Flavivirga eckloniae: one gene and its partners. The main gene of each other region encodes a partner of the protein of the gene in region 3 in a complex. Links are inferred from orthologs where the notes say so. Each region holds a gene or a part of one and is shown on either strand. Other genes may lie near its edges.

What was found.
Region 1: the proteins of tsaD (region 3) and tsaB are in contact, whole or in part, in a solved structure (PDB 4WQ4), measured with the Escherichia coli proteins. The link is inferred for Flavivirga eckloniae from one-to-one orthologs.
Region 2: the proteins of tsaD (region 3) and tsaE are in contact, whole or in part, in a crystal structure (PDB 6N9A), measured with the Thermotoga maritima proteins. The link is inferred for Flavivirga eckloniae from one-to-one orthologs. Residues at the interface, in WP_004082750.1 of Thermotoga maritima: Cys10, Asp11, Arg49, His50, Leu82, Gly84, Gly135, Gly136, Glu154, Thr155, Leu156, Asp157, Asp158, Ser159, Glu162, Asp165, Lys166, Arg169, Leu170, Tyr175, Lys213, Thr214, Leu217, Tyr218, Gln221, Arg222, Asn324; in WP_004082108.1 of Thermotoga maritima: Leu37, Gly38, Lys46, Lys57, Val59, Lys60, Ser61, Thr63, Phe64, Thr65, Leu66, Met67, Val69, Pro71, Tyr82, Arg83, Leu84, Asp86, Asp88, Phe89, Asp93, Ile128, Asp130, Glu131, Arg134.

What each region holds. Positions count from the first base shown.
Region 1 is NZ_CP025791.1:2,245,138-2,248,193, forward strand. The notes cover bases 299-3,056. They hold tsaB (tRNA (adenosine(37)-N6)-threonylcarbamoyltransferase complex dimerization subunit type 1 TsaB), read right to left. Parts: upstream 2,138-3,056; coding sequence 1,460-2,137; downstream 299-1,459. Other genes in these bases: C1H87_RS09230 (DUF1304 domain-containing protein), read left to right, coding at 299-619; C1H87_RS09235 (mechanosensitive ion channel family protein), read left to right, coding at 651-1,463; C1H87_RS09245 (TolC family protein), read right to left, coding at 2,365-3,056. Also shown: C1H87_RS09225 (cation transporter), read left to right, coding at 1-252; more of C1H87_RS09230, read left to right, coding at 266-298. UniProt on the Escherichia coli protein: Required for the formation of a threonylcarbamoyl group on adenosine at position 37 (t(6)A37) in tRNAs that read codons beginning with adenine.
Region 2 is NZ_CP025791.1:130,422-133,618, forward strand. Bases 299-3,197 are described here. They hold tsaE (tRNA (adenosine(37)-N6)-threonylcarbamoyltransferase complex ATPase subunit type 1 TsaE), read right to left. Parts: upstream 2,007-3,197; coding sequence 1,590-2,006; downstream 299-1,589. Other genes in these bases: C1H87_RS00530 (TonB-dependent receptor domain-containing protein), read left to right, coding at 299-781; C1H87_RS00535 (hypothetical protein), read right to left, coding at 778-1,320; porX (T9SS response regulator signal transducer PorX), read right to left, coding at 2,100-3,197. In the rest of the region: more of C1H87_RS00530, read left to right, coding at 1-298. UniProt on the Escherichia coli protein: Required for the formation of a threonylcarbamoyl group on adenosine at position 37 (t(6)A37) in tRNAs that read codons beginning with adenine.
Region 3 is NZ_CP025791.1:5,520,946-5,524,468, forward strand. Bases 276-3,202 are described here. They hold tsaD (tRNA (adenosine(37)-N6)-threonylcarbamoyltransferase complex transferase subunit TsaD), read right to left. Parts: upstream 2,287-3,202; coding sequence 1,264-2,286; downstream 276-1,263. Other genes in these bases: C1H87_RS22690 (16S rRNA (uracil(1498)-N(3))-methyltransferase), read right to left, coding at 276-554; C1H87_RS22695 (hypothetical protein), read right to left, coding at 575-1,039; C1H87_RS22705 (translocation/assembly module TamB domain-containing protein), read left to right, coding at 2,453-3,202. Also shown: more of C1H87_RS22690, read right to left, coding at 1-275; more of C1H87_RS22705, read left to right, coding at 3,203-3,523.

The DNA.
Region 1 (3,056 bases), 3.3 Mb from region 3 along the record:
ATTTCTATTTTGGCATTAATTGCCAATGGCATTTGCTTGTATTTGCTTCAAAAATCTAAAAGTAAAGAGGAAGCACATATGAAAGCGAGTATGATTTTTACTTCCAACGATGTAATCATTAATCTGGGAGTTATTATTGCCGCAATTTTAGTTAATTGGCTAAACTCAAACAAACCTGATTTGATAATTGGTATAATAGTTTTTATATTAGTCATTCAAGGTGCAACGAGGATTTTAAAACTTGGAAAATAAAACGACCTAAGGTATGACACTTATAACAAGTATATTAATTGTACTAGTTGCTATAGAACATCTTTACTTTCTTGTTCTGGAAATGTTTTTATGGACCAAACCAAAAGGTATTAAAACCTTTGGGCTAAAATCTAAGGCATATGCCGAAGACACTAAAGTACTAGCGGCCAATCAAGGACTATACAACGGTTTTCTGGCTGCTGGACTTATCTTTTCCCTAATATTAAACAACCAAATCTTTTCTGTTTTTTTTCTTATTTGTGTGACCATAGCAGGCATCTATGGGTCTTATTCCACAAAGAAAGCAAAACTATTTTATGTACAGTCAGTGCCAGCAATTTTGGCATTACTAACCTGCTTCTTTTAAAACTTAACTCATAATTTTAAAATAAAGCATCATGAATTTAGAAAAATGGATTGAAACTGGATTAACATTCATTCAAAACTACGGTATTAAAGTAATAGGGGCTATTCTCATCTGGATTATTGGTTCCTGGATTATTAAAAGAATCAATAAAATGATTGGCAAAGTGATGAACAAAGCCAATTACGATAAAAGCTTGCAAAAGTTCTTACTCAATTTAATTGGTTGGATGTTAAAAATCCTTTTATTCCTTGCTATCTTATCGCAATTAGGCATAGAAACAACTTCTTTTGCTGCTATTCTTGCTGCCGCTGGTTTAGCTGTTGGTATGGCATTACAAGGGTCTTTAGGGAATTTCGCCGGTGGCGTTTTAATCATGATCTTTAAACCCATTAAAATTGGAGATTTAATTGAAGCCCAGGGAGAATTAGGAGTTGTTAAAGAAATTGAAATCTTTACTACAAAAATCACAACACCAACCAATAAAGAAGTCATTATTCCAAATGGAGCACTTTCCAATGGAAATATAACCAATTATTCTACCGAAGGAAAACTACGTGTAGACCTAACCGTTGGAGTTAGTTATGATGCCGATATAAAACAAACCAAGGAAGTCTTATTGAATGTTCTTACGTCTAACCCACAAGTACTTCAAGATCCGGCCCCTGGTGTAAATGTATCTGAATTAGCAGACAGTTCGGTTAATTTCGCAGTACGCCCATGGTCTACTGTAGATAACTACTGGGACGTGTATTTTGGAACACTTGAAAAATGCAAAGAAGCTCTTGATGCTGCAGGTATTGAAATTCCATATCCACATCAAGTTGAAATTCGTAAAAATGCTTAAACAGATTTAGGTTTTAAAGCCACAAAATCTTTTAAATAATAAGGTTCAAAATAAGCGACATCTTCTATGTCGCTTATTTTGTATTTATTATAAGCTAAATGACTCATTTCATTTGCAGAAGGTAATTTACCATCAACAAAAACGGCATTAGGATGTTTGATTAATGTTTTTGCTTTTTCAACACCATTTCCAATAAAATGAACTGTTCCTTTTTCTAAATAATCTTCAAAGGCGTTTTCATCTAAAATTTGTGCTTCTGTGTCTCGCACTTGACTATGGTTGACATCAAAAATAGCGGAATACACTTCCATCCTTCTGGCATCTAACATAGACACAATAACCCCATCATTGGAGATAACCTGATGTGCTAAAGCTTCCAGAGTAGAAACAGAAATCAAAGGCTTGTTTAAAGCAAAACAAAGCCCTTTTGCGGCCGAAACTCCAATTCGTAAGCCGGTATAAGATCCAGGGCCTTTACTTACGGCTATTGCATCTATATTGTCCGATATTATTTTGGCTTCTTTTAAAACATCGTCTATATAAACATGAAGTCTTTCGGCATGCGAATAGTTTTTATCGTAGTCTTCTTTTAAAACTACAGTTTCCCCATCTTTTGAAAGTGATACGGAACAATTCGTTGTTGCTGTTTCTATACTTAAAATGTATGTGCTCATTTTGTTCTTTCTGTCAAAAAAATACCATTATTTAAATGGAAAGAGGTTATCCATAAAGTTTGTTTTGTCATTCTGAGGAGTCTCGATGGCTATCGGGACGACGTGAGAATCTATCTTTTCTTTACTTAAACAACTTTTAAGTTAATAGTAAATAGATTGCCACAGTCGTACCTCCTTCGCAATGACACAAAAAATAAACTTTTAGGAAGCCTCAACTATTTCTTCAATTAGTTAGTTAAAGATTTTCCCATGTAAAAGTCTAAAACTTTTGTCTTAAAAACAAAATTATACTTTGCATTAATCAAGGATGCTTGAGCATTTATTAATCGATTTCTAATTTGTTCAAAATCAAAAGAATTTATAACTCCCAAGGTATATCGTTCTTGTGCATTTTGCAAAGCATCTTGTTGCAGCTTAACCGATGATTCTGATGCTAGATATTGGTTTAAAGCCGCTTTAGCATCTGCAAAAGCTTGTTCTATATTAGACCTAAGTGTTTGTTTTTCTTCTTCCAGTCTAAGTTCACTCTTCTCTCTATTTATTCTAGCTTTACTAACATTGGCTTTATTCTTAAATCTACTAAAAATTGGAATACTGAGACTAAAACCCAAATTATAACCTAAGTTGTCTTCCAACTGCCGTCCAAATCCGTTTGGAACAAATACCAAAACATCGTCGCTGGGATCGTTGGGATCATTTATTTGAACTTCTGGTCTTACATCTCTTTGCCCCTGGCTATGTTGGTAGGAAGTTCCTGCTCCTGCACTAAAACTTAAAGATGGTAAAAAAGCACTTTTAGAAATTTCAATTGATAAATCCGAATTTTCTATATCTAAATTTGCTCTTTTTATCTCTGGTCGTTTAGTTTCTGCAACGTTATAAATATCATCCGAATTATTATATGCTATAGCTAGTGACG
Region 2 (3,197 bases), 5.4 Mb from region 3 along the record:
ACTATATTTTAATTACAATAAGCGTATCTATAGACCTAGGTATAATGAGCTTAACCCTTTCAAATACTTTTTAAATGATAATACATACATAACTGGAGATCCTAATTTACAGCCGCAGATAGATAATGTATTCACTCTTAGTTATACGCTAAATAATAAGTATACATTTGAAGCTTACTATCATTATGAAGACGCTCCGACATTGGTAATTGTATTTCAGGATAATGATGACAATATACTAAAATACGTTAATACAAACATTGATAGGAGTATTTCTTATGGGTTAGATTTTACAACATATACCAAGCTGTCGAATCATTGGAATTTATATGTATTGTTGTCATTGTTTCATTATGACAACCAATTTTTTGCTTTAGAAAGTGGTAATGAAATTGAAACTAACAATAAATGGTCTGTTTATGGACAAATCACTAATTACTTTTCTTTTTTAAAGGATAAAAGTTTAACCGCAGATATATCATTTACATATATATCGCCAATAGTAGATGGGCCTTCTATTGTGAGTACAAGATATGGGTTGGATATTGATGTGAAGAAAATATTTTGGAATAATAGAGCATCATTAAGCTTAGGTGCTACGGATATTTTCAACACACAAAATTTTACACAAACAACCAAATATTTAAATCAAGACGTATTTCTGAATTCTTGGATGGAAAATAGAATGTTTACTTTAGGGTTTAGTTATAAATTTGGTAATTACAGATTACAAAACAATCAAAAAGATATAGAATTTAGCGAAAGGGAGCGGCTAAATTAAAAATACTGTTTTATTTTCTCCCAAAAGTTTTTTGGAGATATTTTAAATTCGTCTTCCAATTCCTGCAAAGATTTTGTAGCTTCATTTATCTTGTTAAAAATTTGTGCTCTTATTAAATATATAGATGGTATTATAATTACCATTACAGGGATTAAGTATATTAATTGAGAATCATCTACATTTTGTACGTCTTGTCTTAGGGTAGTAAATATTTGAAATATATACATAACAATAGGAACTAATAATGTATGGTACCACCAATGCCTACATGTAAAAAACCAAATAAACAATAGCAATAAAGGAATTAATTTCCCTATCAAAATCCACATAGCGATGCTGGCACTTTCAAAATAACCACTATTATATGTAAATAAAAAAGTGTCCCAAACTTTTGTATTTGGAACACTTTCATGTAAATAAAATAAATAAGGTGTTATAGCTATCAAGGTAGCAACAATACTACCAGTAACTAATTTTTTACTACCCGTGTGTAGGTCTTTTGATTTTGTTTTTTGGAACTGTTGCTGTTTCTTGTCCATCTAAGTTGTATCTGTCCGCAGCTTGAGCCATAAACAACATTCCTCCGAGAATTGCAATTGCAATTAAGTACTTTTTAGTTTTCATTTTTAAAGGGATTTATTAATTAATATACCCAAATGTAACTAAAGGCTATTTTGAAGGATTTCCGGAAATGTTAAAAAAATGTTAAAAACAGGTTTTTTTAAAATTTACTATGTGGTTTTCCCGTAAAACTTCAAAATTTAGGAGTTATTATATGTTATTTATTTGTATAAGCTAATTATTTTTGTTAGTTATTTGTCTTAAAATTAAGCCTTAAAATTCTATTTTCAGAATCTAATTCTAAATCAATTCTATCAAAATGATCCGATAAAATAGGTTCAATTTTTTCAGGCCATTCTATTAATTTCCAATTTTCAGAGTCAATATAATCTTCAATTCCAAAATTATAAGCCTCTTCCAAATCGTTTATCCGATATAAATCAAAGTGGAATATTTTATCATCGTTTAGATGATACTCATTAACGATAGAAAAGGTTGGACTGCTAACTTCATCATCGCTACCTAAAATTTTTACTATGGTTTTTATTAGTGTTGTTTTACCAACACCCATATTGCCATAAAATAATAATGTTTTAGTTTTTACATTTTTAATGAGCTGTTTTGCAACATTTTCAACCTCATTTAGCGTGTAACTTATTTCCAATTTGATTAAATTTTACAGACAATTATAAACATTAAAAATTAAAAAAGCAACAAAAATAATGTATTTTATCGGTGTTTTCGAGCTTTTTATGGATTATTTAGGGTTAAATACTACAAAAGGGATAATCATTTCCTCAAGCGAAACACCACCATGTTGATAGGTGTTTCTAAAATAACTCACATAGTGATTATAGTTATTTGGGTAAGCAAAAAACAGATCGCTTTTTGCGAAAATATAGGAACTGCTCATATTTATGGAAGGTAGACGAACGTCTTTTGGGTTTTTAACCACCAATACATCTTTATCGTCATAAGTTAAGCTCCTTCCTGTTTTGTAACGAAGGTTTAAGCTGGTGTCTCTGTCACCAACTACTTTAGAAGGATTTTTAACATTAATAGTACCATGGTCTGTCGTTAAAATTAGTTTAAACCCTAATTGTTGCGCCTGTTGTATCATGTCTAAAAGTGGCGAATTTTTAAACCAACTTAGTGTTAAAGATCTGTAAGCTTTATCGTTAGATGCTAATTCTTTAACAACTTCCATTTCTGTTTTGGCATGCGATAGCATGTCTACAAAATTATATACAATAACTGTGAGGTCGTTATTTTTAAGCGATTTGAAATTCTCAGCTAACTTTTTCCCATTTTTTAAATTGGTGATTTTATGATAGTCATAATTTAAATGTGTTAAACCTAATCGTTTTATTTGTGTATCTAAAAAATCTGCTTCATGCAAATTTTTACCACCATCATCGGTATCATTTTTCCAATATTTTGGAAATAGTTTTTCCATATCGCTAGGCATCAATCCTGAAAAAATAGCATTACGTGCATATTGAGTAGCAGTTGGTAGGATACTAAAGAAAGCTTCTTCTTTTACCTTTTTATAGTAATTGTTAATTATAGGCTCGAAAACTTTCCATTGATCGTAACGCAGATTATCAATAAGAATCAATATAGTAGGTTGCTCCTTGGTGATCTCTGGTGCTATTTTTTCCTTAAAAAGCATGTGAGACATTATAGGAGACTCCGTATTAGGGTTAAACCAATTGGCATAATTTTTTTCAATAAACTTTCCGAACTGAATATTAGCCTCATTTTTCTGGGATTCTAAAATTTCAAACATACCAGCATCTTCGATATCTTCGAGCTGGATTTCCCAGTACAAAAGTTTCTGATACAAATTCACCCA
Region 3 (3,523 bases):
ATAGTAATGCCTTGTTTGGGGTTAAGTAGCTGTTTTAAAGACTTCTTGTCGGTTTCTTCACAGTGCGCAATAAACAAATCACCATTAAAATCCTGCTTTATAAAATCTTTAAATGGAATTGCATCATTCAATTTTGGCAAATAACAATTTAAGGATTGTTTCATAGCCGATTGTAGAATCCGCTCGAAACGTTCAGGCTTTACGACTTTACGTTCACTACGGTCGCAAATAATAGGGGTGATGCTATCAATACCAATTTCGGTAGCTTTTTCTAAAAACCACTCATAACGGTCGTTCATTTTTGTTGGAGCTACTGCCAAATGTAAATGGTAATCCTTTTTTGGTTGAAGTGATTTAGAAACAATAGTAGCCATACACTTATTGATATTAGGTATGGTAATTTCTGCCGTAAACAGCCAACCTTTGCCATTTGTAAGATGTAATTTGTCTCCAACCTGCTTTCTCAAGACTTTTACAATATGCTTGCTCTCTTCTTTAGGGAATGAAAACTGTGCGGTACTTTCTGCTATATCTGGATTGTAAAACAATTGCATGAGGCGAAGATAAAAATGATTTATGATTTACGATTTATTTGATTAATAGATTTTCGTATAAGTGAAATAATTAAATTAATAATGAATATTAATTGTCCCACTAAGAAGAGAAGTACAATAGTTAGAAGCGCTATGCTGCCATTGGAAGAATCATTAAACAATGGAAAATTTGGATTAGGGTTTATGTTATCAAAATATATTTGAACTAGAATAAATGAGAGAATGCTCCCAATACTTATAAGAATATGGATAAATATTAACAACTTATATAATTGAATAGTGAATTTAAAAAAGATCCAATATCCAAAACCTATAAAAATGAGTGTTAAGGTAAGTAACGTCATTAAATTAAAACAACTCATAACGTAGTATGTGTCATGTATGTTAATATCAATAACACTCTCTGTTCCATAATATATGAAACCAGAAATATAAATGATTGCAGCAGCTATCCAAAAATAGGTGTGAATTTTAGTTAGCATCATTTTTAAAATATTATAACGAATCATAATTTTCGAATATGGACATTAATGACTGCAACTGAACACTGCAACTAAAAACACGTTAACATTCTCGCAAAGCCGCAAAGACGCAAAGGAGCACTCCAAACTGCCACTGAACACTGAATACTGCGACTGCCAACTAAAAAAATCTCGCAAAGCCACAAAGCCGCAAAGAAAAACTGCAAACTGCCACTGAATACTGAACACTAAATCTTAAGCCTAGCAGAAGCCGAGACATTTTGTTCGGCAAAATCTCCTTCTAAATATTTTAAGTAACCAACAATAGCTATCATAGCTGCATTATCTGTAGTAAATTCAAATTTAGGAACATAGGTTGTCCAACCAAATTTTTGTTCACCATCCTTTAGTGCCTGACGTATTCCGGAATTAGCAGAAACGCCTCCGCCAATAGCAATTTGTTTAATGCCTGTTTGTTTAGAAGCTCGTTTTAATTTATCAACTAGAATACCAATAATAGTATACTGTATAGAGGCGCAAATATCGTTAAGGTTTTCCTTAATAAAATCAGGATTCGCTTTTACTTCGCGTTGCACAAAATAAAGAATGGCTGTTTTTAAGCCAGAAAAACTAAAGTTTAAGCCATCTACCTTGGGTTTGGTAAAAGTAAATGCTTTAGGATTTCCTTTTTGAGCGCGTTTATCTATTTCTGGTCCGGCAGGATAGCCTAAGCCAAGTATCTTTCCACTTTTGTCATAAGCTTCTCCAACAGCATCATCGATGGTTTCACCAATAACCGTCATGTCGAAATAATTTTTAACTTCAACAATTTGCGTATGTCCGCCAGAAATGGTCATTGCCAAAAACGGAAACGATGGTTTGTTAAAACCTTCTTCGTCAATAAAATGTGCCAAAATATGCGCTTGCATATGGTTAACATCAATTAAGGGAATATTTAACCCATAAGCTAAAGATTTGGCAAACGATGTACCAACCAATAAAGACCCCATTAAACCAGGGCCTCGTGTAAACGCAATAGCATGTAATTGATCTTTGGTAACTCCGGCTTTTTTAAGTGCTTGATGTACAACAGGAACAATATTTTGCTGGTGTGCTCTAGATGCCAATTCAGGTACCACACCACCATATTCTTCGTGTATTTTTTGACTAGCAATAACATTACTTAGCATTTTGCCGTTGTGTATTACAGATGCTGCAGTATCATCACATGATGACTCAATTCCCAGAATGTAAATATTTTGTGAAGACATTAGTAAATATTAGGCATAATAATTGTTAATTTTGAAAGCAGAATAGAAATCTAACATATAGCTTCTATTCGTAAGTACAAAAGTAGGGTATTCTTAAATCAAATTATAATTTAAAAAGGGCATCAAAAAGTTTTTTAAAATAGTATCAAAAATAGCAGGTATTATTTTGCTGCTTTTCATCATTTTGGTGCTTATACTTTCTATTCCCGCAATTCAAACCAGTTTAGGTAATTATGCTACCAAAAAAATTAATGACGATTTTGGTACAAATATAAATATCGATAAGGTTGGTTTACAGTTTAATGGCGATGTTGAGCTAAAAAACATTTATATTGAAGATTATAAAAAAGATACGCTTATAAGTATTGTAGAATTAAATACGTCTATACTAAGCTTTAAAAACTTAGCCGAAGGTAAATTGGAATTTGGCGATATAGATATTATGGATTTAGTTTTCAATATTAAAACATACAAAGGGACAAAGGATACCAATCTGGATATTTTTGTAGCTAAGTTAGAGGGAGATAACCCAAAGAAGGGCGACGGAAGTTTTTTACTGTCTTCAAGCGATGTGTCTGTTTATAACAGTGTTTTTAAGCTGTACGATGAAAATAAAGAAACGGCACGGGTGCTTAACTTTAACAACCTGAATATTAATGCCACTAATTTTCTAATTAAAGGAAGTGATGTAAGTGCCAGAATTAATACTCTAAACCTTAGGGATGATAGAGGGCTGGTTCTTAAAAATTTGATGACCGATTTCGTGTATACCTTAACAAATATGAGGTTTGCAAACTTGGAAATAAAAACGCCAAAATCTACTTTAAAAGGCGATTTAAGATTTGATTACGAAAGAAAAGATCTGCAATATTTTACAGATAAAGTTGCGGTTACAGCGCGCTTTAGAGATTCTAGTGTACAGCTAGATGAGCTTAACATGTTTTATGATGAGTTTGGAGCAAATCAATTTGCGAATTTTAATGTTGAGTTCACAGGTAATTTAAATGATTTAACAGCAAAAAATCTAAAATTAAATACTAGTCGAAATACTAGAGTTAATGGCGATATCAATTTTAAAAATTTATTTAGTAAGGATAAGGATAGCTTTCTCATGGATGGGTATTTTCGAAACCTATCATCAACCTATAGAGATTTAAAATCGTTGTTGCCAAATGTTCTGGGAACATCTATTCCAACGTCGTTCGACCGATTGGGTATGTTTATTCTAGTTGGAAAT